Frankia casuarinae: one gene and its partner. The protein of the gene in region 1 interacts with the protein of each later gene in a pairwise test. Links are inferred from orthologs where the notes say so. Each region holds a gene or a part of one and is shown on either strand. Other genes may lie near its edges. The genes, in order: thrS and rplA.

What was found.
Region 2: the proteins of thrS (region 1) and rplA interact in binary tests that used the Escherichia coli proteins (3 or more experiments, as listed by UniProt). The link is inferred for Frankia casuarinae from one-to-one orthologs.

What each region holds. Positions count from the first base shown.
Region 1 is NC_007777.1:3,722,980-3,738,332, reverse strand. The notes cover bases 11,144-14,040. They hold thrS (threonine--tRNA ligase), read left to right. Parts: upstream 11,144-11,549; coding sequence 11,550-13,532; downstream 13,533-14,040. Other genes in these bases: FRANCCI3_RS15815 (NAD+ synthase), read right to left, coding at 13,565-14,040; FRANCCI3_RS15825 (TetR/AcrR family transcriptional regulator), read left to right, coding at 11,144-11,359. Also shown: DNA repair protein RecN, read left to right, coding at 1-1,334; FRANCCI3_RS15870 (CTP synthase), read left to right, coding at 1,528-3,354; FRANCCI3_RS15865 (NUDIX domain-containing protein), read left to right, coding at 3,351-3,974; FRANCCI3_RS15860 (PKD domain-containing protein), read right to left, coding at 4,032-5,021; FRANCCI3_RS15855 (hypothetical protein), read right to left, coding at 5,018-5,623; FRANCCI3_RS15850 (site-specific tyrosine recombinase XerD), read left to right, coding at 5,708-7,039; FRANCCI3_RS15845 (hypothetical protein), read right to left, coding at 7,182-7,400; npdG (NADPH-dependent F420 reductase), read left to right, coding at 7,841-8,524; FRANCCI3_RS15835 (helical backbone metal receptor), read left to right, coding at 8,517-9,389; panB (3-methyl-2-oxobutanoate hydroxymethyltransferase), read right to left, coding at 9,423-10,313; more of FRANCCI3_RS15825, read left to right, coding at 10,664-11,143; more of FRANCCI3_RS15815, read right to left, coding at 14,041-15,353. UniProt on the Escherichia coli protein: Catalyzes the attachment of threonine to tRNA(Thr) in a two-step reaction: L-threonine is first activated by ATP to form Thr-AMP and then transferred to the acceptor end of tRNA(Thr). The rate-limiting step is amino acid activation in the presence of tRNA.
Region 2 is NC_007777.1:652,456-662,937, forward strand. The notes cover bases 6,422-9,355. They hold rplA (50S ribosomal protein L1), read left to right. Parts: upstream 6,422-7,497; coding sequence 7,498-8,214; downstream 8,215-9,355. Other genes in these bases: nusG (transcription termination/antitermination protein NusG), read left to right, coding at 6,422-6,890; rplK (50S ribosomal protein L11), read left to right, coding at 6,926-7,360; rplJ (50S ribosomal protein L10), read left to right, coding at 8,601-9,164; rplL (50S ribosomal protein L7/L12), read left to right, coding at 9,268-9,355. Outside these bases: FRANCCI3_RS02805 (DUF7144 family membrane protein), read right to left, coding at 1-127; FRANCCI3_RS02810 (GH25 family lysozyme), read right to left, coding at 306-1,796; rpmG (50S ribosomal protein L33), read left to right, coding at 2,593-2,724; FRANCCI3_RS02830 (FAS1-like dehydratase domain-containing protein), read left to right, coding at 2,955-3,416; FRANCCI3_RS02835 (MaoC family dehydratase), read left to right, coding at 3,526-3,954; FRANCCI3_RS02840 (pyridoxal phosphate-dependent aminotransferase), read right to left, coding at 3,999-5,207; preprotein translocase subunit SecE, read left to right, coding at 5,653-5,901; more of nusG, read left to right, coding at 6,057-6,421; more of rplL, read left to right, coding at 9,356-9,660. UniProt on the Escherichia coli protein: One of the primary rRNA binding proteins, it binds very close to the 3'-end of the 23S rRNA. Forms part of the L1 stalk. It is often not seen in high-resolution crystal structures, but can be seen in cryo_EM and 3D reconstruction models.

The DNA of each region.
Region 1 (15,353 bases):
TGCTCAAGCCGTCCACCCAGCGTGACGCGTTGGACCGGTTCGCCGGTTCCGCCGTCGCCGGGCCGTTGGCCCGCTACGGCGGTGTGTACCGGGAGCTGACCCGGGTCAGTCGGCAGCTCGCCGAGATCACCGACCGGGTGCGTGAACGCGAGCAGGAGGCGGAGCTGCTGCGCATCGGCCTGGACGAGGTGGAACGGATCGCCCCCAGCCCCGGTGAGGACGTCACCCTCGACGCCGAGCTGACCAAGCTGGAGCACGCGGAGACCCTGGTGCGGGCGGCGCGGACCGCGCACGCCGCGCTGATGAGCGATCCGGCCACCGGGTCGGACGAGCCCGGTGCGGTCGATCTGGTGGCCGCGGCCCAGCGGGTCATCGCCGGCGAGTCCGCCCTTGACGCCGAGCTCGCTGCCCTCGGCACGCGGCTCACGGAGGTGGGGATGCTGCTCACCGACGTCGCCGCGGACCTCGCCTCCTACGCGGAGGGCATCGATGCCGACCCGGTGCGCCTCGCCGACGCCCAGGCGCGCAAGGCCGCCCTCACCAGCCTGACCCGGGCGCACGGCACCGGCATTGACGGCGTGCTGGCCTGGGCGGACCAGGCCGGGCGCCGGTTGCTGGAACTCGACGGCGCCGGGGACAGCGTCGAGGCGCTCACCGCCCGGCGGGACAGCCTGACCGCCGAGCTGGCCCGGCTCGCCGAGGAGGTCAGCGAGGCCCGGACCAAGGCGGCGGCCCGGTTCGGTGCGGCGGTCGCCGCCGAGCTCGCCGGGCTCGCGATGCCCCGGGCCCGGGTGGAGGCCGCCGTGTCGCAGCGCGACGATCCAGCCGGTCTGCCGGTCGGCCTGCGGGTCGTCGCGTTCGGACCGTTCGGCGTCGACGACGTGGAGCTGCGGCTGATACCGCATCCCGGGGCGCCGCCGCGGCCGGTCCAGAAAGGCGCGTCGGGCGGTGAGCTGTCCCGGGTCATGCTCGCGATCGAGGTCGTCCTCGCCGCCGCCGACACCGGTTCGACCATGGTCTTCGACGAAGTGGACGCCGGGGTCGGCGGCCGGGCCGCGGTGGAGATCGGCCGGCGCCTCGCCCGCCTCGCCCGCACCCATCAGGTGATCTGTATCACTCATCTGCCGCAGGTCGCCGCCTTCGCGGACCGTCATCTGGTGGTCCACAAGGCCGACGACGGATCGGTCACCCGTAGCGGGATCGTCACGCTCGACGACGCCGGCCGGGTGCGGGAGCTCTCCCGGATGCTCGCCGGCCAGGAGGAGAGCCCGCTGGCCCGTGGGCACGCCGAGGAGCTGCTCGCCGCCGCGGAGGCCGACAAGGCGCTGCCGTAGTGCCACCGCGGTCGGGAGGTCGGACATCCTGCGGTGGTCCAGGCAGTCACCGAAGGTGATAACCGAGGGCCATGACTCACCCTTATGGCAGAGTCCCCGCATTGCGCTGGAGGCGTCGCGCGGGGGAGCTGTTACCGTGAAGTCCCGTGGAGGCGCCGGGGCCGGACCGGCGGCGTAACCACGGGAGCTTCGGGTGGGTCAGGCGCATATCACCAAACACATCTTCGTCACCGGCGGGGTTGCGTCCAGTCTCGGCAAGGGACTGACCGCGTCGAGCCTTGGTCGACTACTCAAGGCTCGTGGACTTCGTGTCACGATGCAGAAGCTCGACCCCTACCTCAACGTGGACCCGGGAACGATGAACCCGTTTCAGCACGGTGAGGTGTTCGTGACCGACGACGGGGCCGAGACCGACCTCGACATCGGCCACTACGAGCGGTTCCTCGACGTCAGCCTCGACGGCAGCGCCAACGTGACGACGGGTCAGGTCTACTCGGCCGTCATCGCCAGGGAACGCCGCGGCGGCTATCTGGGCCAGACCGTCCAGGTCGTCCCGCACATCACCGACGAAATCAAGGACCGGATCCGGCGGCTGGCCGATGACTCCGTCGACGTGGTGATCACTGAGGTCGGCGGGACCGTCGGGGACATCGAATCGCTGCCCTACCTGGAGGCGATCCGTCAGGTACGCCACGAGGTCGGTCGGGACAACGCCCTGACGGTGCACGTGAGCCTGGTCCCCTACCTCGCCCCCTCCGGAGAGTTGAAGACCAAGCCGACCCAGCATTCGGTCGCGGCGTTGCGCAGCATCGGCCTGCAGCCCGACGCCGTGGTCTGCCGGTCCGACCGGCCGCTGCCCGATTCGCTCAAGAAGAAGATCGCGATGATGTGCGACGTCGATGACGAGGCCGTCGTCGGGGCGCCGGACGCGAGTTCCATCTACGACATCCCCCGGGTGCTGCACCGCGAGGGCCTCGACGCCTACGTGGTGCGTCGGCTCGGGCTGTCCTTCCGCGACGTCGACTGGACGGAGTGGGACACGTTGCTGCGGCGGGTGCACCACCCGGCCAACACGGCGACGATCGCGATCGTCGGCAAGTACGTGGATCTCCCCGACGCCTACCTCTCGGTGACCGAGGCCCTGCGCGCCGGCGCCTTCGCCACCGACACCCGGGTGGACCTGCGGTGGGTCACCTCGGACGAGTGCTCTTCCCCGGATGCGACGGCCACCCTGCTCGACGGGATCGACGGGGTCATCGTTCCCGGTGGTTTCGGGGTGCGGGGCATCGAGGGCAAGCTCACCGCGCTGCGGCACGCCCGCGAGAACGGCATTCCGACCCTCGGTATCTGCCTCGGCCTGCAGTGCATGGTCATCGAGGCGGCCCGCAGTCTCGCCGGCCTGGAGGCGGCGAACTCCACCGAGTTCGTCCCCGAGACCCCCCACCCGGTGATCTCCACGATGGCCGACCAGCACGAGGTGGTGGCCGGCACCCGGGACATGGGCGGCACGATGAGACTGGGCCTGTACTCGTGCGTGCTGGCGCCCGGCACGCTCGCCCAGCGTGAATACGGCGCCGCCGAGGTCGCCGAGCGCCACCGGCACCGGTACGAGGTGAACAACGACTATCGGCACCGGCTGGCCGCCGCCGGGCTGGTCTTCTCCGGGACGTCACCGGACGGCCGCCTGGTCGAGGTGGTCGAACTGCCCGCCGATGTGCATCCGTACTACGTCGGCACCCAGGCACATCCGGAGTTCCGGTCCCGGCCGACCCGGGCCCATCCGTTGTTCCGGGGTCTCGTCGCCGCGGCGGTCGCGCATGCGGACCGCCGCCGCGGGATGCTGCCGGTGGACCTGCCGAGCGAGGACGCCCCCACCCCGGAGAACGGCGTCCCGGAGAACGGCGCCGCGCAGACCCGCGGCGTCACGGCTGGTCGATCCGGCGGGAGTATCCGCCGGGGCGCGAGCGCGTCCCGGCCGAGCGTCAGCTCCAACGGCACCGCCGCGCTGGTGTCCCCGTGACGGCGACCCCGCACCGGTACGAGGTCACCGAGAGCACCCTGGCCTACCAGGGGAGGGTCATCTCCGTCCGCCGCGATCAGGTGCGGATGCCGGATGGCGACATCTCGCAGCGTGATGTGGTGGTGCATCCCGGCGCCGTGGGGGTGGTCGCCCTCGACGAGGCCGATCGGGTGGTGATGGTCCATCAGTACCGTCATCCCGTCGGTGGTCCGCTGTGGGAGCTGCCCGCCGGCATTCTCGACGTGCCGGGCGAGCCGGCGTCCTCGGCCGCCGCGCGGGAGCTGGCCGAGGAGGCCGGGCTGCGCGCCGACCGCTACGATCTGCTGGTTGACGTGTGGGCCTCGCCAGGGATGACCGACGAGGCCTACCGCCTCTTCCTGGCCCGCGGGCTGCACGAGATCCCGGCCGCCGAGCGGTACGTGCCGGTGCACGAGGAGGCCGAGATGGGTCTCGCCCGCATCGACTTCACCGACGCCGTCGAACGGGTCCTGCGCGGTGAGATCACCAACGCGATGGCGGTCATCGGGCTGCTGGCCACGGCCCGGGCACGCGCCGAGAACTACGCCGGTCTGCGCCCACCCGACGCACCCTGGCCCGCTCGTCCCGCCCACCGCGGCTGAGCCACCGCCGCGCCGCGGCCCCCGTTTCTCCGCGGTGGCGTCGGTCCCGCGGTGGCGTCAGTCGTTGTGGACCAGCACGCCGGCGGCCTCGTCGACGACGAGGCCCGCCGCGGCGGCGAGGGTCACCGCGGCGATCGGGAACGCCTGCGCGACCCCGGGAACGGTGAACGTGCCATCCCAGGTCACCGCGAGGGTCACCTGGTACCGGCCCGGCCGGGCGTAGCCGTGCGCCACGTAGGCCTCGGGATGATCGCGCGGTGAGATCGCCGGGTCGTAGGGCCGGCCGGGAGCGTCCGGGCCGGTCTCGCCGTCGCCGAACTCCCAGTGATAGTGGGGAACGGCACTGATGGTCGCCACGACCGGCTGGTCGACGTTGAACGTGAACGAGTCGGGCACCGGGGTGTAGAGGATCGTGGCCAGGTTCGCGAAGCTGCGGCCGGACGGCGCAATGACGATGGACGGCTTCGGCAGGAGTCTCTCGCGCAGGTAGTTGGCGAGCGCGGCCTGCACCTGGGCGATCGGCACCGCGCCGGCGGGCAGCAGGTAGTTGAAGCAGCCCGCCACCGCCTGGTCGTACTGGGCCCGCGCCTGCGCGTCCATCGCCGGATCCGGCCCGACCGCGGTCAGCAGGTCACAGACGGCCGCCGGGTCGTCCGGACAGTCCTGGCCGCAGGCCGCGCTCCGCCGGGCCCCCGAGCCGGTCGGGATCCCGACGCGCTCCAGCGCTCCGTCGTGGTAGCGGTACTGGTAGCCGTTGTCCGTGGCCCGAGTGTCACAGGTACCCCACAGCGCGCCGACGCAGGGCACCGGGACGGTGCGTCCGGGCGCCGCGGCGGCGGGCGTCGCGCCGCCGGCGAGGCCGGTCAGGCCGACCAGTAGCAGCGCGCCGACCGCGATCAGCGCCGGGCGCGGGATCGTGCGGCGCCGGGCGGCGGTGGTCGTGCGGGCGGCGGTGGTCGTGCGGGCGGCGGTGGTCGTGCGGGCGGCGGTGGTCGTGCGGGCGGCGGTGGTCGCGTGCGGGCCGGTCGTCCCCGGGCCGGTGGTCATGCCTGGGCCGGGGCGTAGCGCAGGGTCTGGATACGCCAGCCGTGGTCGGTGAGCGACAGCTCGGCCGTGCCGACCCGGGTCGGCACGGCCGGGGCGTCGGAGACCCGCCGGCCCGCCGGGTCCAGCAGCCCCACCGCCCGGGTCCGCACGGTGAAGTCCACCTCGGTGACGAGCCCGGCCCGCGGCCGGGCGAGCACGTCGCTCAGCTGATAGGCCGGCCCGTCCGCGCGCAGCCCCCGCTGCTGGAGCGAGCGGGTCACCCCGACGTCGAGGGCGCAGGGCTGGCAGCCACCGAGCGCCGTCGGCGCGATAACCGCGACCCGACCGGCCCGCGCGGCCTCGTTGATCTCGTGAAAGTAGCCCTCGACCGTGCGGGTGGCGGCTGCGGGCGTGTCATCGACCGAACCGGGGGCCGAACCGGAGACGGAAGGGCCGCCGGAGACGGCCGTGCCCCGGTTCTGGGAACCGGGGCGGGCCGGGATCGCGGCCCCGGACGGCTCGTGCTGGTCGCCGCCGCAGCCCGCGCCCGTGAGGATGACGAGCATGGCGATGACGACCCCCAGCCGTGCGGCGTACCGTGACGACCCGTTGCCCGCCCGCACAAGTCGCCAGGATAGCCGCGGAAACGCGGTATGTGGATAGGCACCAACGGAGAACGGGGGGCAGGTCCTACTATCAGTTCGATGATGGGAGTCACCGACGGCGACCGGGTATTCCGGCTGCGCCCCCCCGCGGCCTCGGCATCCGGCGTCGGCGGGTCCTCGGATCATCGTCCGTCGGCACCTCGGCCCGGCCCGGACGACCTGGCTGGGCCGGACGACCTGGCTGGGCCGGACGACCTGGCTGGCCCGGACGACCTGGCTGGCCCGGACGACCTGGCTGGCCCGGACGACCCGCCCCGGCCTGCGGATCATCGAGCCGGGTCCCAGCTGTCCCAGCTGCGTGGCACGCCTGCCGGCGTCATCGAGCGCTATCTCCACCATCTGGAGGGCGAACGCGGACTCGCGCGCAACTCGGTACTCGCCTACCGTCGCGACCTGCGCCGCTATTGTGATCATCTCTCCGCATGCGGTCTGCCCTCGTTGGACGCGGTCGGTGAGGCGGAGGTTGCCGGATTCGCCGCCGTGCTGCGCACCGGTGACGACACGCACCCGCCGCTTGCCGCGGCGTCGGTCGCGAGGATGCTGGTCGCCGTCCGGTCGCTGCACCGCTTCGCGGCCGACGAGGGTGACGTCCCCGAGGACGTGTCCCGGCCGGTTCGACCGCCGACGCCTCCCCGGCGGCTACCGAAGGCCCTGAGCATCGACCAGGTGGTGGCCGTCCTCGCCGCGGCCGCGGGTGCGCCCCCGCCGGGATCCCCGCCGCCGTCCGGGAGACCGCAGCCGTCCGGGAGACCGCAGCCGGTGGAACCGGCCGAGGCCGTCCGTCGTCTGCGAGCGACCGCGTTGCTGGAGCTTCTCTACGGCACCGGGGCCCGGATCTCGGAGGCCGTCGGTCTCGACGTCGACGATCTCGATCTGGAGGCCGCCTCCGTGCGCCTGCATGGCAAGGGCGGACGTGACCGGATCGTCCCGCTCGGTCGGTACGCCATCGCCGCGGTGGCCGACTACCTGCGGGTGGGGCGGCCGACGCTGGTCGCCCCCCGCTCGGGGCCCGCGGTCTTCCTGTCCCGCCGCGGTAATCGCCTGTCCCGGCAGAGCGCGTGGTCGGTGCTGCGTACGGCGGCGCTCGCGGCCGGTGTGGAGGGGGTCTCACCCCATGTGCTGCGCCATTCCTTCGCCACCCACCTGCTCGACGGCGGCGCCGACGTCCGGGTGGTGCAGGAGCTGCTGGGACACGCCTCGGTCAGTACCACCCAGATCTACACCCTGGTGACGGTGGACCGGCTTCGCGAGGTGTACGCGGCCTCGCATCCACGCGCCTTGGGCGCGGCCCTGGGCTCGATCGGTCACCACTCCCGGACCTGGGGCCCGCGGACGGACCGGTGCGTGACGGGCCCGTGCATGACGGACCCGTGAGTTTCGCCGGGGCACCGCCCCGGTTCTGAGCGATGGTCGGTGTCCCGGGCGGATGTCCACCCGGGACTGTCCCCGTGAGAACGCGCCAAGTGGCGCGATGCCGTCGCGTGGGGACAGGTGGACCGGCGCGGCACGTGGATGCTCAGGATGGGGTGTACGGCCCCAGGCTGGGCATCCCGTTGGAAGGGGCCGAGGCGGGAACACCGCCGACACCGCCGACCGTCTGCGTGCTGCGCTCGGCCAGGGTTTCGCCCACCTTGCGGGCGATCGCTTCCATCAGGCGCAGTGCCTGCGGCAGCGACAGGTTCAGCACCACTTCGCTGTCGTTTGTCATCGCGAAGCGAACCGACACGTCCGCCATTGCTCGACCTCTCTCGCCTGACTCCGAAGATCTGCTCGATGTGTGTGAAACGGAACGGTACGGCCCATCTGAGACCAATGCGCGCGCGGGGTTCCTGGAAGTACCGGCGGTTTCGCTTTTCGTGTCTACTCGCTCACCAAGTGTCGCGGTCCAAGAGCTGTAGCTGTCAGTCACGTGGGCTGCTCCTCTGCCGGTGGCGACGTGTATGGACCCGGTCGATCCGGATCTCCCCGCGGGGGGCGAGCTCGGAAAAATCGGGCACGTAGCTGTCCCGTTGTCTCTGCATAGTCCCTCATTGCAAGGAGCTGTCCGCAAGGGGGTGTACTTGTCATGCATCGTCATGTCGGAGGGTGAACGGGTTGGTTCCCACCGTTCTGGGAACGCTTTCACGGGTGTCACGCAGCCGGGCGGCCAAAGCCCGGATCGGGCAGGATGGCAGGGTGGCTTCGACTGACCGCGTCCGGCCGGACGTCCCCGCGCTGACCATCGGTATCCTCGGCGGCTCGGGTCCGCAGGGCGGGGGCCTCGGCCTGCGGTTCGCCGCCGCCGGCCATCTCGTACTGATCGGGTCCCGCTCGACCGAACGCGGCCAGCAGGCCGCGGCCGCGCTCGCGCGCCCCGGCCTGCGCATCGAGGGCGCGGGCAACGCCACGGTCGCCGAGCGCGCCGATGTCGTCATCATCGCGGTTCCCTGGGAGGGCCATCGCCAGACCCTGGCCGCCCTGCGGGAGCCATTGGCCGGGAAGATCGTGATCGACTGCGTCAACCCCCTCGGCTTCGACAAGGGGGGTGCCTTCGCGCTCGCGGTGCCCGAGGGCAGCGCCGCGCAGCAGGCGGCCGCCGTCCTGCCGGACAGCACCATCGTGGCGGCCTTCCACCACGTCTCCGCGGTGCTGCTGGCCGATGACGCGGTCACGAAGATCGACACGGACGTCCTGGTCCTCGGCGACGATCGGGCCGCCACCGATCTGGTGGCCGCGCTCGCCGAGCGCATTCCCGGCATGCGGGGCATCTACGCCGGCGCGTTGCGCAACGCCGGTCAGGTCGAGGCGTTGACCGCGAACCTGATCTCGGTCAATCGCCGGTACAAGTCACACGCCGGCCTGCGGGTCACCGATGTCTGAGCGGCGTCCGGACGGGCTACGTCCGGACGTGGCCCGTTTGGATGTGGCCCGTTTGGATGTGGCCGCGGTGGCGAATGGGCGGGAAGGAGAGGCGGGGACGGCCCCCCGGGACGACCTGGGCCACCCGGTGGCGGTTCCGGCGCGGGTGGAACGGATCGTCTCGCTCGTTCCCAGCCTCACCGAGTCGATCGCCGTCACCGCGCCCGGTCTGCTGGTGGGTGCCACCGACTGGTGCAGCCATCCCGCGGGGCTGGCCGTCGCTCGGGTCCGGGGGACGAAGAACCCCGACCTCGACACCATCGTCTCCCTGGCCCCGGACCTGGTCTGCGCGAACGCCGAGGAGAACAGGGAACCCGACCTCGCCGCGCTGCGCCGGGCCGGGTTCGCCGTGTGGGTCACCGCCCCCACCACGGTCGATCAGGCTCTGGTGAGCCTGGACCGGATGCTGCGCCTGGCCTGCGGGTTGGCTCGTCCCGGCTGGCTCGACGTCGCCCGGCAGGCCTGGGCCGTGCCGGCCGCCGGACCGCGACGGCGGGCGTTGGTGCCGATCTGGCGCCGGCCGTGGATGGCGGTCGGCCGGGACACCTTCACCGGCGACGTGCTGCGCCGACTGGGGGTCGACAACGTGCTGGCGGACTCGCCGGACCGCTACCCTCGGATCGATCCCGCGGCCGTCCCGCCCCATGACCTGGTGGTCCTGCCCGACGAGCCGTACCCCTTCAGCCCGTCGGACGGGCCCGAGACCTTCAGCGCGCCCGCGGTCTGCGTGTCCGGCCGCCTGCTGACCTGGTACGGCCCGTCCCTGGTCGATGCGTGGTCCGTGCTCGCGGCGGCGCTGGCCCGGACCGGCGATGGACCGGGGTGACAGCGCCGCCGGCACCGCCGGCCGGGTGACTGATCAGTAGCTGTGCTCGATCGTCGGGTACCTGCCGTCCCGGACGTCCGCGCGGTAGGCTCGGGCGGCGTCCGCGAGAATCGTGCGCAGATCCGCGTACCGCTTGACGAACCGTGGCGTGCGGCCGCCGCTCAGCCCGGCCATGTCCTGCCAGACCAGCACCTGGGCATCGCATCCCGAGCCGGCTCCGATACCCACGGTGGCGATGCGCAACTCCTTCGTCACCCGGGTGGCCAGATCGGCGGGAACCACCTCGAGCACGACCGCGAACGCGCCGGCCGCCTCGAGCGCCAGCGCGTCGGCCAGCAGGATCTCGCCGGCCTCGTCGCGGCCCTGGACCCGGTAGCCCCCGATGGTGTGGATGCTCTGCGGGGTCAGCCCCAGATGCCCGATAACGGGGATGCCGGCGCCGACCAGGGCGTCCACCGCCCGGACCACCCGGGAACCGCCCTCGAGTTTCACCGCGTGCGCCCCGCCCTCCTTGAGGAAGCGGGTAGCGCTCGCCAGTGCCTCGGCAGGCCCCCCCTGGTACGACCCGAAGGGCAGATCGGCGACGACCATCGCGTGCGGTGCTCCGCGGACCACCGCCCGGACCAGCGGCAGCAGCTCATCGACGGTGATCGGCACGGTCGTGTCGTAGCCGTAGACGACGTTGGCGGCCGAGTCCCCGACCAGCAGGACGGGGATCTCCGCCTCGTCGAAGACGGCGGCGGTGGTGGCGTCGTACGCGGTCAGCATCGACCACTTCTCGCCCCGGTTCTTCGCCGCGGCGACGTCGCGCACTGTGAAACGGGACCGGAGTGGCCGCGGCGGCGTGGTCGGCGCGCCGTAGGGCGTCGCCGCCGGGTCCGCCGGGTGGGGCGCCGGGTGGGTGGGTGTGTCTGAAGCATCCATGAGCGCTCCTGTACGTCCGTCCGGGCGCTGGGCGTCCCGGCGTCCCCCTCATGCTGCCACCAACGGCCGCCACGCGGAGAGCCCGTGGTGGAGCAGATCCACCCAGCCCCGAGGTGGCTGTTCGGGCTGGGGCGTTCGGGCGGTGGTTTCGTGGTGGACCGTGGCCCGATCGGGGTGGAACGCGACGCACGCCACGCCGCTGCCATGGCAAACGGATGCGTCTTGACCGGCTGGGACGTATGCTGATCTTGAAGTGCGGCGAGAACGTGCGGCGCGATCAAGGTGGCGGGTGGCCTTTCCATGCGGATGCATCGGCACGGCGGCGACGGAGCGGGCGGGGGATCAGGCCGGTGTCCCGCCTGATGGCCACCCGGGACGTGCGCGCTGCGCATCCTCGGCGACCGTCCGACCGGGTGCCCTCCGGGGTCCGCGTCTCCCGCGCTCCCGGTCGTCCGAGGGACACCCGCTGCGATGAGGCGATCATCGATGCCGCGCTGCACGAGCTCGCGACGGTCGGCTTCGCGAGCCTGTCGATGGAGGCGGTGGCGACCAGCGCCGGGGTCGGCAAGGCGACGGTCTATCGCCGGTGGCCAACGAAGGACGCCCTGATCGGGGACGCGTTGGACACCCTGGCCGACAGCCTCGACGCGGTCGAGACCGGCTCCCTGCGCGACGACCTGGTGGCCTGGCTGAACGCGCTGCGCCGGCACAACCTCCAGTCGTTGTCCGGGCGGATCATGCCGAAGCTCGTCGCCGAGCGGAGCACGCACCCGGAGTTGTTCGCCACCTACTCGCAGAAGGTGATCGAGCCGTCGCGGGAGAAAGCGGCCGCCATGCTCCGGCGCGGCATCGAATCGGGGGAACTCGCCGCGGACGTCGACGTCGACCTCGTCGTCGACATGCTGGTCGGGCCGGTCGCCTATCGGCAGTACATGAGTGGTGACTGCGAGGTGAGCGGAACGCGGATCGCGAAGATCGTCGACACCATCCTCGGTGGCATCCGCTGCCGGCAGGGTGCGCGGCCGACGGCGGAGGCGTCCGCGTGACGCTGAGCCACGCTCGTCACGCTGAGCCGCACCCGTCACGCTGAGCATCCCGCTCGCCGGGGGCACCATGCGTCCGCGAGTAGCATCGCGAACGGGCCAGGAAGGCCCGCCGCGGGGCCGCCTGCCGGCCGGCGACGCACCGGCGACGCGATCCCCGCATCCGTGTTCCCAGCGCAACAGGAGAGATTCGGTGTCCGACGTCCGCGTTACCGTTCAGCACGCCCAGCGCAGCGATCCGCGGGTGGTGCCGACCGGGACGACGGCCGCCGAGCTGTTCGCCGACGACCGGAACGTGATCGCGGCTCTGGTTGACGGTCAGCAGCGTGATCTCGCTCATGTTCTCGCCGACGGGGTCGTCGTCGAGCCGATCATGATCGACTCGCCGGCCGGGCGGGCGATCGTCCGGCACTCCACCGCGCACGTCGTCGCCCAGGCGGTCCAGGAGCTCTTCCCGAAGGCACGCCTGGGCATCGGGCCGCCCATCGACGACGGTTTCTACTACGACTTCGACGTCGAGTCCCCGTTCACCCCGGACGACCTCAGGGCCATCGAGAAGAGGGCGCAGGCGATCATCAGGGCCGGCCAGCGCTTCTCCCGGCGGGTCGTCACCGAGCCCGAGGCCCGCGCGGAGCTCGCTGACGAACCGTACAAGATCGAGTTGATCGGGCTGAAGTCGAGTGACACGGCGGCCGACGACGCCGAGGCGAGTGTCGAGGTCGGGGCGGGCGAGCTGACCATCTACGACAACCTCGACGCGAAGACCGGCGAGCTGTGCTGGAAGGACCTCTGCCGCGGGCCGCACGTGCCCACCACCCGGGCCATCCCGGCCTTCGCGATCCTGCGTTCCGCCGCGGCCTACTGGCGGGGGAGCGAGAAGAACCCGCAGCTGCAGCGCATCTACGGCACCGCGTGGGAGTCGCGCGACGCGCTCAAGGCCTACCAGACCAGGCTGGCCGAGGCCGAGAAGCGCGATCACCGCAAGCTCGGCGCGGAGCTTGACCTGTTCTCGTTCCCGACCGAGATCGGCCCGGGGCTGGCGGTCTTCCACCCCAGGGGCGGCGCGATCCGCACCGCGATGGAGGACTACTCGCGGCGCCGGCACATCGAGGCCGGGTACTCGTTCGTCAACACCCCGCACATCACCAAGTCGGAGCTCTACCAGATCTCCGGGCACCTGGACTGGTTCGCCGAGGGCATGTACCCGCCCATGCAGCTCGACGGCGGCACCGACTACTACCTCAAGCCGATGAACTGCCCGATGCATATCCTGATCTTCCGGTCGCGGGGCCGGTCGTACCGGGAGCTGCCGCTGCGGCTGTTCGAGTTCGGCACGGTCTACCGCTACGAGAAGTCCGGCGTGGTCCATGGCCTGACCCGGGTGCGCGGGCTCACCCAGGACGACGCGCACCTGTTCTGCGCCCGCGAGCAGCTACCCACCGAGCTCGACAGCGTGCTGACGTTCGTGCTCGGGCTGCTGCGCGACTTCGGGCTGACCGACTTCTACCTGGAGCTGTCGACCCGGCCGGCGGGCAAGGCCGTCGGCACCGACGAGGAGTGGGCGCAGGCCACCGAACTGCTGCGGGAGGCCGCGCAGAAGCAGGACCTGGAACTGGTGATGGACCCGGGCGGCGGTGCCTTCTACGGGCCGAAGATCTCCGTGCAGGCCCGTGACGCCATCGGCCGGACCTGGCAGCTGTCCACCATCCAGGTGGACTTCCAGCTGCCGCGGCGCTTCGGCCTGGAGTACCAGGCCGCGGACGGGACCCGGCAGCGGCCGTTCATGATCCATCGGGCGTTGTTCGGCACCATCGAGCGGTTCTTCGCCATCCTGCTGGAGCACTATGCCGGGGCACTGCCGCCGTGGCTCGCGCCGGTGCAGGTGGTCGGCATCCCGATCACCGACGAGCACGTGCCGTACCTGGACGAGGTCGCCCGGCGGCTCGCCGCACACGGCCTTCGGGTGGAGGTCGACTCCTCCGACGACCGGATGCAGAAGAAGATCCGTACGGCGCAGAAGCAGAAGGTGCCGTTCATGCTGCTGGCCGGAGATTCCGATGTCGCCCAGGGTGCGGTGTCGTTCCGTTTTCGAGACGGGACGCAGCGTAATGGCGTGCCGGTGGACGAGGCCGTCGCGGAGATCCTCGACGCGGTGGAGCGCCGCCGCCAGGTCTGAGCCGCGCGGCTGGCCCCGGCCCGCGCGGCTGGTCAGGCCGGCGGGTTCTCGCGCCAGCGGGAGGTGATCGGCAGTCGGCGGTCGCGGCCGAACGCCTTGGAGGTCACCTTCGGCCCGGGCGGGTTCTGGCGGCGCTTGTACTCGGCGAGGTCGACGAGCCGGATCACCTTGTCCACCACGGCCGGATCGTGCCCGGCCGCGATCAGCTCGGCCCGGCCCCGGTCGTGGCTGACGTAGTCGTCCAGGACGGGATCGAGGATGCCGTAGTCGGGCAGCCGGTCGGAGTCGAGCTGACCCGGGGCGAGCTCGGCGGACGGCGCCTTGACGATGATCTCCTCGGGAATGGGTGGCACCTCGCCACGCTTCTCCGCGGCGGCGTTGCGCCAGCGCGCCAGCCCCCAGACGCGGGTCTTCGAGACGTCCTTGATGGGGGCGTAGCCGCCGGCGCTGTCTCCGTAGAGGGTGGAGAACCCCGTTGCCAGCTCGCTTTTGTTGCCGGTGGTGAGGATCAGGTGCCCATGCTGGTTCGACAACGCCATGAGCAGCGTTCCGCGTACCCGGGCCTGCAGGTTCTCGTCCGCGAGGCCGTGCAACCCGCCGAGGGCGGCGGCGGCGGCGCGGAACGCGGCGGCGATCGGCTCGATGGGCACCACGGCGTGCCGCGTGCCCTGGCGGCGGGCGAGTTCGGCGGCGTCGGTCACCGAATGCCCCGACGAGTAGCCCGAGGGCAGGGCGACAGTGTGGACGGCGTCGGCGCCGATCGCGTCGACCGCGATGGTCGCGACGAGCGCGGAGTCGATACCGCCGGACAGCCCGAGCGCCACCGAGGAGAAGCCGTTCTTACGGATGTAGTCGCGGGTGGCGGTGACCAGCGCGGTGTACAGCTCCCCGGCGGGCTCGGGGCGGTCGGCGACGACCGGCGGCAGGGGGGCGAACGGTGCCAGCGGCTCGGCGGCCAGTACCGTGCGCGTCACCGTCATCGTCGTGCCGTCCTCGGCGTCAACGGCCCCGGCGTCAACGGCCCCGGCGTCAACGGCCCCGGACACCGCCCGCGCCGGGCCGGAACCGGCCGCGGGCAGGTCCAGGTCGGTGATCAGCAGCGCCTCGCTGAAGACCGGCGCCCGCGCGACGAGTTCCCCCGCGGCGTCGACGACGAGGGAGTCCCCGTCGAAGACCAGCTCGTCCTGCCCGCCGACAAGGTTGACGTAGGCCAGGGCGGCCGCGGCCTCCCGGGCGCGCTCGGCACACAGGGCGTCGCGCTGGAAGGACTTCCCCTGCTCGTAAGGGGAGCCGTTGATGCACAGGACGAGGCCGACCCCGGACCGGCGGGCCACGGTGATCGGCCCGCCCTGCTGCCACAGGTCCTCGCAGATCGTCAGGCCCACGTCGATCCCGTGCAGCCGCAGCACCGGAAAGGCCATGCCGGGCACGAAGTAGCGGAACTCGTCGAAGACGCCGTAGTTCGGCAGGTGATGCTTGGCGTAACGTGCGACGACCTCGCCGCCCCAGAGCACCGCGGCGGCGTTCTGCGGTTCACCGGCCGGGCGTCCCACATTCGGCGCGGGTTGCGCGGATGCGTCGAGGTAGCCGACGACGACGGCGATCTCGCCACACCCCTCCTCGGCCAGCCGGCGGGCCAGAGCTACCAGCGCCCGCTGGCTCGCGGCGACGAAGGAGCGGCGCAGGACGAGGTCCTCCGGCGGATAGCCGGTCAACGTGAGTTCACCGAAGGCGATCAGATGAGCGCCGTCGGCGACGGCCCGTTTCGTCCAGGTGCTGACCAGGTCGGCGTTACCGGCGAGGTCCCCGACGGTCGTGTCC
Region 2 (10,482 bases), 3.1 Mb from region 1 along the record:
CCACGACGGTGTAGTCGCGCAGGGACGCAATGCCGTAGATCAGGTTGTGGAAGCCGACGATGAACATGATGACGGCGGCGAAGGTGAGCCATCCGTTCAGCGGGCGTGCCACCCGTGTTCCTGCCATCTCATCCTCCCCGGTCGTACTCGCGGCGGATCGCTCTGCCCGCATGGTGCGGTCCGTCGTTGTTCGGTAGTCATACGACCACCTCTCCGCCGCGTAGGTGCGATACCCACGGTAGGCCGCCGTCACCCATCGTTGTGTCCGTCGGGCCGGAGGCGGTTCTCTCCGGCCCGGGACACGATCAGGGAGCGGTGCCGGCGCCACCCGCCACACCCACGCCACTCTTGCCGGTGCCGTTCTTGCCGGCCGGCAGTGTCGTGACCGCGTTCGTCGCCGCGCTCCAGCGGAGCTTGCCGAACTGAAAGGTGCTCTCCCGTCCGCCCGGGACCGAGTACTCGTCGGTGATCGGAAGCCCGAGGCTCGACGTCGTGCCACCGAGGCCCAGATAGGTCCGCAGGATGCGGCCGTGGACCTCGTGCGCGCCGATGGCCGGGTGCCAGTAGATCCAGCCACCCTGGAACTTCGCCTGAAGCGTCTCCGGGGCCGTGGCGTACTCGACACCGCTCACCGGCCGGCGCAGGAAGCTGTTCGTTCCGCCCAGCTCCAGGAACTTCGTCGCGATGGATCCGTGCAGGGCCTGTACGCCGGTCGCCACGGACCAGAAGGCCAGGCCGTTGGAGTAACGCTGCCAGCGACCGCCACCGCCGGCGGGCAGTTCGCTGTCGACGGGCGTCCCAACGGCCAGGCGGGTCAGCCCGGCGGTCGCGTACCACTTCTCGATCTCGCTGCGGGTGCCGTCGGCCTGTGCGGCGAGCGCGGTCAGCGTGCAGCACAGCACGTTCAGATCGACATTTCCCATGATCCCCGGGACATTTCCACTCGAGGTGTACTGCCACAGCGCCCACTTGGTCCAGCCGCCGGGCAGCCAGCCCGGGGTCGCCTTGTTGTTGTAGATGGCGAACCAGAACGGATACCGGGCGAAGCTGTGGTTGTCCGCCAGCTTCTTGGTCCAGAACGAGCGGTACGTGTAGAGGATGGGCGCCCGGCCGGTCTCGGTCTCGATCTTCTCGAGGAACGCCCGCGTCCAGGCGGCCAGCGCGGCGGGATCGAGTCCTCCGTCGTCCTCGAGGTCGAGCACGGGGGCCAGCTGCCCGGCGGCGCGGGTCAGCCCGCTCACCGTGATGAAGCGCTGTGCCTGGTCCACCGCGGTCGAGATCGGCCGCGCCGGCCGCGCGTAGTGATAGGCCCCGACCACCAGACCGGCTTTGGCGGCCGCGTCCCGGTCCGCGGCAAAGTACGGATTGGTGTAGTTCGGTCCTTCGGTGGCCTTAATGATCGCAAAGCTCAGGCCGGAGCCGCGCGCTGCGGTCCAGTCGATGGGGCCGCCGCCGGGATGCTGCCAGGAGGCCACGTCGATCCCCCGTGGCCAGGTCGGGGACGGCACCGCGCCCTGGGCGACTCCGGTGGTCGCGGTCAACGCCCCCGCGGTGATGGCCAGCGCCGCGATGCTCGTCACCCGCCGGGGGAGGGGGATTGGCAGCAGGGACGGGCGGGTGTCGACCCGCCGCCGCGTCGACCCCGGAGGAGGGCCGTGGCCTTCTTCATCCGGGTGGCCAGACGTGGGGGTGGTGGTCGGCAGGGTGGTGGTCGTAGGCACGGTGTCGCCGGCGGTGGGACCGGGCCGGACCTCGCGTGTCGTCGGATACCGGCTGGAACGGTGCATAGGACGCATGGGCAACCCTCGATGCTCGGGAGGCGATGCTGGGGAGGCTCGCCAGGCGGTTGGCCACGCCGGCAGCGGCGCACCAACGGGTGCTCCACACGCTAAGCATCGAAGAGATTACTTACAGCTATCAGTGTGAGTGGCGTCCAGGTAGGTCGCTACGGATAGTTGTTCCCGTCGGCAATCTCCGCATGTTTCGATGGAACGGAGTGAGGGTCGGGCGTACTGGCGTGTCATGGGGCGGACCTGGCGGTCAGGGCAGGGGGGTCGTTTCCGGCCGGCGTAGCGCCGACGGGGCCAGCGGGGGCCCTCACGCCGGTCGCCGGGAGGACCGGTCGCCGGGAGGACCGGCGGGTTCGGGGACGAAGTGGGTGAGGGGGTCACCCAACCCCGCCTGTCGTCGTGTAACCTGAGCTCCGCGGCCTCGCCCCTTTAGCTCAGTCGGCAGAGCGTCTCCATGGTAAGGAGAAGGTCTACGGTTCGATTCCGTAAAGGGGCTCCACGTTCCGCCTTCGGGTGGGTTCGTGTCCGGGGGGATGTCCGCCGGTCCTCCCGCGGGGTAAGATGTTGGTCGGGCCGCCGCAAGCAGGTGGACCATCCTAGCGGTGTAGCTCAGTCTGGCAGAGCAAGCGGCTCATAATCGCTGTGTCGCCGGTTCAAGTCCGGCCACCGCTACCAGCAGTGTGCGGCCTACCGCGGAGCCCGTGCGGGATCGCGGTTCGCCGCGCCGCCTGACCTGTTCAGCAACCGACTTAGGAAGAGGCATCACGCCGTGGCCGCCACTGACGTACGCCCGAAGATCACGATGGCGTGTCAGGTGTGTAAGCACCGGAACTACATCACGCGCAAGAACCGTCGCAACGACCCGGACCGCCTCGAACTGAAGAAGTTCTGCCCGAACTGCGGCAAGCACACGGAGCACCGCGAGACGCGCTGACGTTGCTCCGGCGGCTGCCCATCGGCGCGTCCGGGCGCCCGTCCCCACCTGGACGGGCGGGGTCGCTGAATCCTCCGTGCACGTATCTACGTTCCGCACCGGTAGCCGGTCAGGGAAGTCCTTGGCCGGCTTCCTGGCATGCCAGCCAAGATTATCGACCGATGGCGGGCGATGTGGTAACCACGTAGAGACACCCTGGTCATCCCGCTGATGGCGCGATCGGAGTTGCGATGCCGCTCAATCAGGACTTCGTGGGACGAAGCTCGGTTTCCCCCGCCCCGTTCCAGGTCGGGCGCGAGCACATCCGGAGGTTCGCCGAAGCGATCGGGGACGACAACCCGCTGTACCACGATCTGGAGGCCGCGAAGGCCGCTGGTTATCCCGATCTCGTGGCTCCACCCACGTTCCTCATCACAGTGATCCCCGGAACCCTCGGGGTGCCCACCGACGATCCGGAGCTCGGCCTCGACTTCTCTCTGGTCGTCCACGGCGAGGAACGTTTCGTGTTGCTTCGGCCGGTGGTGGCCGGCGACGAGCTGATCTGCACCTCGACCCTGACCGGCATCCGGTCCGTGGGGACCAACGAGGTGCTCGTCGTCAACTACCAGTTCGCCACGATCTACGGAGAGCAGGTCGCCACCGGCGTGTGTGGGCTGGTCTCGCGCGGGACGGCTCCGCCGAGGCGCCAATGACACCTTTGCCGACAGGGTTGTCGGAGTCCCACCGGCCCCGCTCGGCTCCGGCGACCGCGCGTTGCGCACGTTCCGGGCGACCCCGGGCGTCCTCACGATCTGGAGAACGATGACCGCCACGGTGAGCTACGACGACGTCGAGGTCGGCACCGAGCTGCCGGAGCGACTTTTCCCGTTGCGTCGGGATGATCTTGTCCGGTATGCCGGTGCGTCCGGCGACTTCAACCCCATTCACTGGAGCGATCGGGCGGCCGCCGAGGCCGGCCTACCGGGAGTGCTGGCGCACGGCATGCTGACCATGGCGACGGCCGCGCGGTTGGTCACGGACTGGCTCGGGGACCCGGGCGCCGTGGTCGAGTTCGGGGTGAAGTTCTCCTCCCCGGTGATCGTGCCCGACGACGGCGCCGGCGCGACGGTGTCCGTGCGTGGCATGGTCGAGAAGAAGCTCGACGACAACCTGGTGGTGGTGAATCTCACCACCCGATGCGACGGAAAAAAGGTCTTGATGGCGGCCCGGGCGACCGTCCGGCTGCGCTGAGGCCTGCCGCGCGGCAGGTCCGGCCGCTGAGCCGCCCGGCGGCCTCAGGCCGCCTCGGCGAGCAGGGCGGAGAGGCGGCTGACTCCCTTGACGAGATCGTCGTCGCTCAGCGCGTAGGACAGCCGGGCGAAGCCGGGAGTGCCGAAGGCCTCACCCGGCACGATCGCGACCCCAGCCTCCTCGAGGATCAGCTGGCACAGATCCGCGGACGTGGTGGGGATACGGCCGCGCAGGGTGCGCCCGAGCACGTCCCGCACCGACGGATAGCAGTAGAACGCCCCGTCGGGCAGTGGGCAGCGGATCCCGGGCGTCTGCGACAGCAGGCGGTGCATCGTCTGCCGGCGGCGGTCGAAGGCGGTGCGCATCGTGGCGACCGCATCCAGCGGGCCGGCGACCGCGGCAAGCGCGGCGGCCTGGGCGACGTTCGAGACGTTCGACGTCGCGTGGGACTGGAGGTTGGTCGCGGCGGCTACGGCGTCCGCCGGCCCGACCAGCCAACCGACCCGCCATCCCGTCATCGCGTAGGTCTTCGCGACCCCGTTGACGATGATGCAGCGTTCGGCGAGCTCAGGTACCTCGGCGAGAACGGAGGCGAACCTTGTCTCGCCGTAGACCAGATGCTCGTAGATCTCGTCGCTGATGACCCAGATCCCGGCCTGCTCGGCCCACCGTCCGATCGCGCGGACCTCCTCGGGGGTGTGGACGGCGCCGGTCGGGTTCGACGGGGAGTTGAACAGCAGAACCTTGGTCCGCGGGGTGCGTGCCGCCTCCAGTTGTTCCACCGTCACCCGGTACCCGGCTTCCGGACCGGTGACGACGTCGACCGGGACACCCCCGGCCAGCCGGATCGACTCCGGGTAGGTCGTCCAGTACGGGGCGGGCAGGAGCACCTCGTCCCCCGGGTCGAGCAGCGTCGCGAACGCCGCGTAGACAGCCTGCTTGCCGCCGTTGGTCACCAGGACCTGGCTCGGCGAGACGATCACCCCCGAGTCTCGGGCGGTCTTCTCGGCGATGGCCTGCTTCAGCTCCGGCAGGCCCGCGGCCGGGCTGTAGCGGTGCATGCGGGGCTCACGGCATGCCTTCTCGGCGGCGGCGACGATGTGGTCCGGGGTTGGGAAGTCCGGCTCCCCGGCGCCGAACCCGATCACGTCGCGGCCCGCGGCGCGCATCGCCTTGGCGGTGGCGTCGACGGCGAGCGTTGCGGAGGGGGCGATTCCCCCGATGCGGTGCGAGATCCTGCTCATGGCCGCCATGCTGCCACGGCTGTCACACGCGTGTCGGATGCACGTCGGACGTACCGTGGGATCCGTCCGGACCCTCCGGCAACGGTCCTCCGGCCCGTCCGGCCGCATCCATTCGAACCTCCGTGACAGGCTGCCAGCCCCCTCGCCCCCCGCTACCCCCTCGACGCGATCGCCGTACGCGGAGTCCAGGCGGCAAAGGGGTATGCTCGATCCGCTCGGGTACCCATTCCGGTACATCGCCGTGCGGCTGGGCTATGCGCTACGTAGCGCATAGCCGGGGTATGGTGGCGTAGCGGTCGCAAGGATCCGGGTGTGTGTCTAGGGGCGTGGCTCAATTGGTAGAGCACCGGTCTCCAAAACCGGCGGTTGCAGGTTCGAGTCCTGTCGCCCCTGCGCTGTTCGACAGTTGGCTGGTTCGATGACGCTGGTTCGATGACGGAGTGGGTGGAGTTGAGTGGCGACCGATACCCGTGACGCGGCACCGCGCCCCAAGCGGGCTACGCGTGCCGCGGGTCGACGTCGGTATCGGCCACTTGTGTTCATCCGCGAGGTCATGGCGGAGTTGCGGAAGGTCGTCTACCCCGGGCGGAGTGAGCTGATCACCTATGTGCTGGTCGTGCTTGTCTTCGTCAGCGTGATGACGGCGTTCGTGGCTACCCTCGACTTCGGCCTCACGAAGGCGGTCCTCGCGATCTTCGGCTGACGGGTCCCACCGCCGGACAGGCCGGGGCCGAAGCAGGCGGTGGTCGCTGGAGCTGCCCATCGGCGAGCTGGCTGCCCGTCCGGCCCCACGCCCGCGCAGCGCCGCTTCGCGGGTCCACAGCAGCAGAAGTGTTCACGAGAGTAAGGATCGTCCGCGTGTCCCAGTCGCCCGAGCACGCCTCCTCCGAGCAGGGGGAGGCCCTCGCCCGTCTCGATCCCCTCGCGGCGTTCGAGCACGACGAGGTGGCGAGCACGGACGCCGGCGCCGAGCTCGGCGACGTCTACGCCACCGCCGAGGCCGATCCCACCGCCGAGGCCGATCCCACCCCCGAGGCCGATCCCACCCCCGAGGGTGCTTTCCCGGTCTCCCCGGCGGTCGGGACGGTGCCGCCGGCCCTGACCGACGACGATGCCGACGACGACGATGCCGACCTGCGGCGGGCGATCGAGGACGCGCCTGGCGAGTGGTACGTCGTGCACTCCTATGCGGGGTACGAGAACAAGGTCAAGACCAATCTCGAGACCCGGATCTCCAGCCTCAACATGGAGGACTACATCTTCCAGATCGAGGTGCCCACCGAGGAGGTCCCGGTGGTCAAGAACGGCAAGCGGCAGCTTGTCCAGCAGAAGAAGTACCCGGGTTACATCTACGTCCGGATGGATCTGACCGATCAGTCGTGGTCGGCGGTCCGTAACACCCCGGGTGTGACCGGGTTCGTCGGGCTCACCAACCGGCCCTCCCCGCTGCGCCGGGAGGAGGTCCTCTCGATCCTCGCCCCGGTTGTGCCGAAGGAGAAGAAGGTCGAGACCGTCCGGGTGCAGGAGTTCGAGGTCGGCGAGTCCGTCACCGTCATGGACGGCCCCTTCGCCACGCTCCCGGCGACCATCAGCGAGATCAACCTCGACGCCCAGCGACTGAAGGTGCTGGTCTCGATCTTCGGTCGGGAGACGCCCGTCGAGCTGCAGTTCAATCAGGTCGCGAAGATCTGATCCGCTCCGTAGAACCCCGGTAGGAAGACGAGCACATGCCTCCCAAGAAGAAGAAGATCACTGCGATCATCAAGCTCCAGATCAACGCCGGCAAGGCCACCCCGGCGCCGCCGGTCGGCCCCGCGCTGGGTCAGCATGGCGTGAACATCATGGAGTTCTGCAAGCAGTACAACGCGGCGACCGAGTCGCAGGCCGGCAACGTCGTGCCGGTCGAGATCACCGTCTACGACGACCGGTCCTTCACCTTCGTCACGAAGACCCCGCCGGCCGCGCGGCTCATCCTCAAGGCCGCGGGCGTGGAGAAGGGCAGTGGCACCCCGCACCGGGACAAGGTTGCCAAGCTCACCACGGCGCAGATCCGCGAGATCGCCCAGACCAAGCTCCCGGACCTCAACGCCACCTCGATCGAGGCCGCCGAGAAGATCATCGCCGGCACCGCTCGATCCATGGGTATCACGGTCGGCGAGTAGTACGCCCTCGCGTTCCCCCCACCACCGGACCGACCAGTGGGAGGGCGGCCGGGCGCAGGTGCCGGGTGGACAGGATGTGTCCACGTCGCCGCGTCCCTTCGACGGCCGTCCGCCATCACCACGAGGAGACAGACAGTATGAAGCGCAGCAAGGCCTACCGTGCCGCGGCCGAGAAGATCAACCCGGAGAACTTCTACAGCCCGCTGGAGGCGGTCCGCCTCGCGCAGCAGACCTCGACGACGAAGTACGACGCGACGGTCGAGGTTGCGATCCGGCTCGGGGTCGACCCTCGCAAGGCCGACCAGATGGTCCGTGGCACGGTCAACCTGCCGCACGGCACCGGGAAGTCCCCCCGCGTCGCTGTCTTCGCAGCCGGGGAGAAGGCCGCTGAGGCGAGCGCGGCCGGGGCCGACATCGTCGGTAGCGATGACCTGGTCGCCCGGATCCAGGAGGGCTTCCTGGAGTTCGACGCGACCGTCGCGACGCCCGATCAGATGGCGAAGGTTGGTCGGATCGCTCGGGTCCTGGGCCCCCGCGGCCTGATGCCGAACCCTAAGACCGGCACCGTGACGCTGGACATCGGCAAGGCCGTCTCCGACATCAAGGGCGGAAAGATCAACTTTCGGGTGGACAAGCAGGGTAACCTGCACATCGTCATCGGGAAGACGAACTTCACCGACACCCAGCTGATCGAGAACTACACGGTTGCCCTGGATGAGATCGTCCGGGTGAAGCCGTCCGCGGCCAAGGGCCGGTATCTGAAGAAGATCACCTTCACGACCACCATGGGCCCGGGTATCCCGGTCGACCCGAACCGCACCCGCAACCTTCTCGACGAGGGTGCCGCCGCCTGATCCGAGCCGTCCGGCGGCTCTCGCTCGTCCGGAGGCATCGCCGCACGAAGCCATGCGTGCGGCCGCCGGGCGAGCGAACAGGGGCGAGAACAGCGACGAACAGTCGCGTACACTGATATCCAGTTCCACACCGAAGACCGCTGGTTGCCGTCTCCGTTCCCGTCGAGGGCCACTCCTCGTCCGGTTCGACCGACGGCCGAAGGCCCCGGGTTCCCCGGGCGGCCCGCGCAGGTGACGGACGGGAAGTTCCGTGACGGATGCACGCAGCCGGGTGACACACCCGGTAGCGCCACCGCCGCCCTTCACGCCCCGTGCGCCTGCGCCGGGGCGTTCGTCATGTTCCAGGGGCGTTTCCGTATGACCAGCCGACACCCCGAAGGAGCCCCATGGCGAAAGCTGAGAAGACCGCCGCGGTGGCGGAGATCGTCGAGGAGTTCCGTGGCTCGACCGCTGCGGTGCTCACGGAGTACCGCGGTTTGACGGTGAGCCAGCTCACCGAGCTGCGGCGTGCCCTCGGCGAGGGCACGCGCTACTCCGTGGTCAAGAACACCCTGACCAAGATTGCGGCGGAGCAGGCCGGGGTCACCGGACTCGACGACCTGTTCGTCGGGCCGACCGCCGTCGCCTTCGTCAGCGGCGACCCGGTCGAGGCGGCCAAGGGCCTGCGCGACTTCGCTCGGGCGAACCCGGCACTGGTGCTCAAGGGCGGCTTCGTCGAGGGCAAGCCGATGACCGCCGACGAGATTCGCAAGCTTGCGGATCTTGAGTCCCGCGAGGTCCTGCTGGCGAAGCTGGCCGGGGCGATGAAGGGCACGCTGGCCGGGGCCGTCGGGCTCTTCGCCGCTCCGCTGTCCCAGGTGGCCCGGCTCGCCGAGGCGCTGCGCGAGCAGCGCGAAGGCCAGTCCGCCGGCGTCGCCGAGCAGCCGGCCGCCGAGGCTGCCGCCGAATAGCCGAGCGGCGCCACCATGGTGCCGCTCCGAGATCACAATCAGGTCGCTCGCAGTCACGAGCAGGCCACCCCGAATCAGGCATGACGAGGAAGGAACCGCCACCATGGCGAAGCTGTCGACCGAAGAGCTGCTGGACGCCTTCAAGGAACTGACCCTGCTGGAGCTCTCGGAGTTCGTGAAGCAGTTCGAGGAGACCTTCGGTGTCACCGCCGCGGCTCCGGTCGCCGTGGCCGCCGCTCCGGCCGCCGGTGGTGCGGGCGGCGAGGCGCCGGCCGCCGAGGAGCAGGACGAGTTCGACGTCATCCTTGAATCCGTCGGTGACAAGAAGATCCAGGTCATCAAGGAGGTCCGCGCGCTGACCAGCCTCGGGCTGAAGGAGGCCAAGGACCTCGTCGACGGGGCTCCGAAGCCAGTCCTGGAGAAGGTCGCCAAGGAGGCGGCGGACAAGGCGAAGGCGGCCCTCGAGGGCGCCGGCGCCACGGTCACCGTCAAGTAAGTACCGGCAGTCCGAGCAGTACTGGCAGCACCCCGCTGCCCTGGACGCCCCGTCCGGCGATGCCCGTCGCCGGACGGGGCGTCCCTTGCGGCCACCCGGCGTGGCCGTGGCGGACACCCCCGTGCCGGGGCACCCCTCTGCGGTGCCCCGGCACGTGCTGTCTGGAAGGCCCGAAAGGTCCACCGCAGGCGGCCCGATGCACAGATGGGCAGGTCGGGTCCGTTCGTGACGTTTTCCGAAGGGGGTTGACGGCCTCTGTGGATCGGAGTTCCATCAAGTTTGCGAACCCTCGTCGGGAGCGGATGCGGTGCGCTACGTCCTCCCTGCGTGGTCCCATCACGCAGGTCCTTGCCAGCGGTGTGCCCTTCGGCTACACTGCTAGTTTGCGCTGCCCTTCTCGTTGTATCGGCCTCGTCGACGTCGTGCCGTTGGTGATGGTCGGCCCTGTTCGGGGGCTGGTATGCACCGCGAGGCGGTTCCGGTTACGTGGTCCGGAGCGGTACTCGCGGTCAGTCCGGGACGATGTGGGGGCGCGCTGGTCGTGCCGGAGTGTGGCACGGCTGTACGGCTGCCACACCGAGGACCCTGAGCGAGACCCTTGCCCATACACCGATCCGTTGTTCTCAGCGGACACTCGTGTCGCCGCGCGCACATGCCGTGGCGAGGCTTCCGCGTGCCCGTTGTCGGCTTGTCGGCCGCACATCCGCTACGCAGGACGCCCGGGGGTCGGCCTCCACGTCCCGCGGCCATCATCTCACCGGTGGGGCACCCCCCGCCGCCGTTCCTGACAACCGTAGCGAGACACTGATCACCTGACCATTC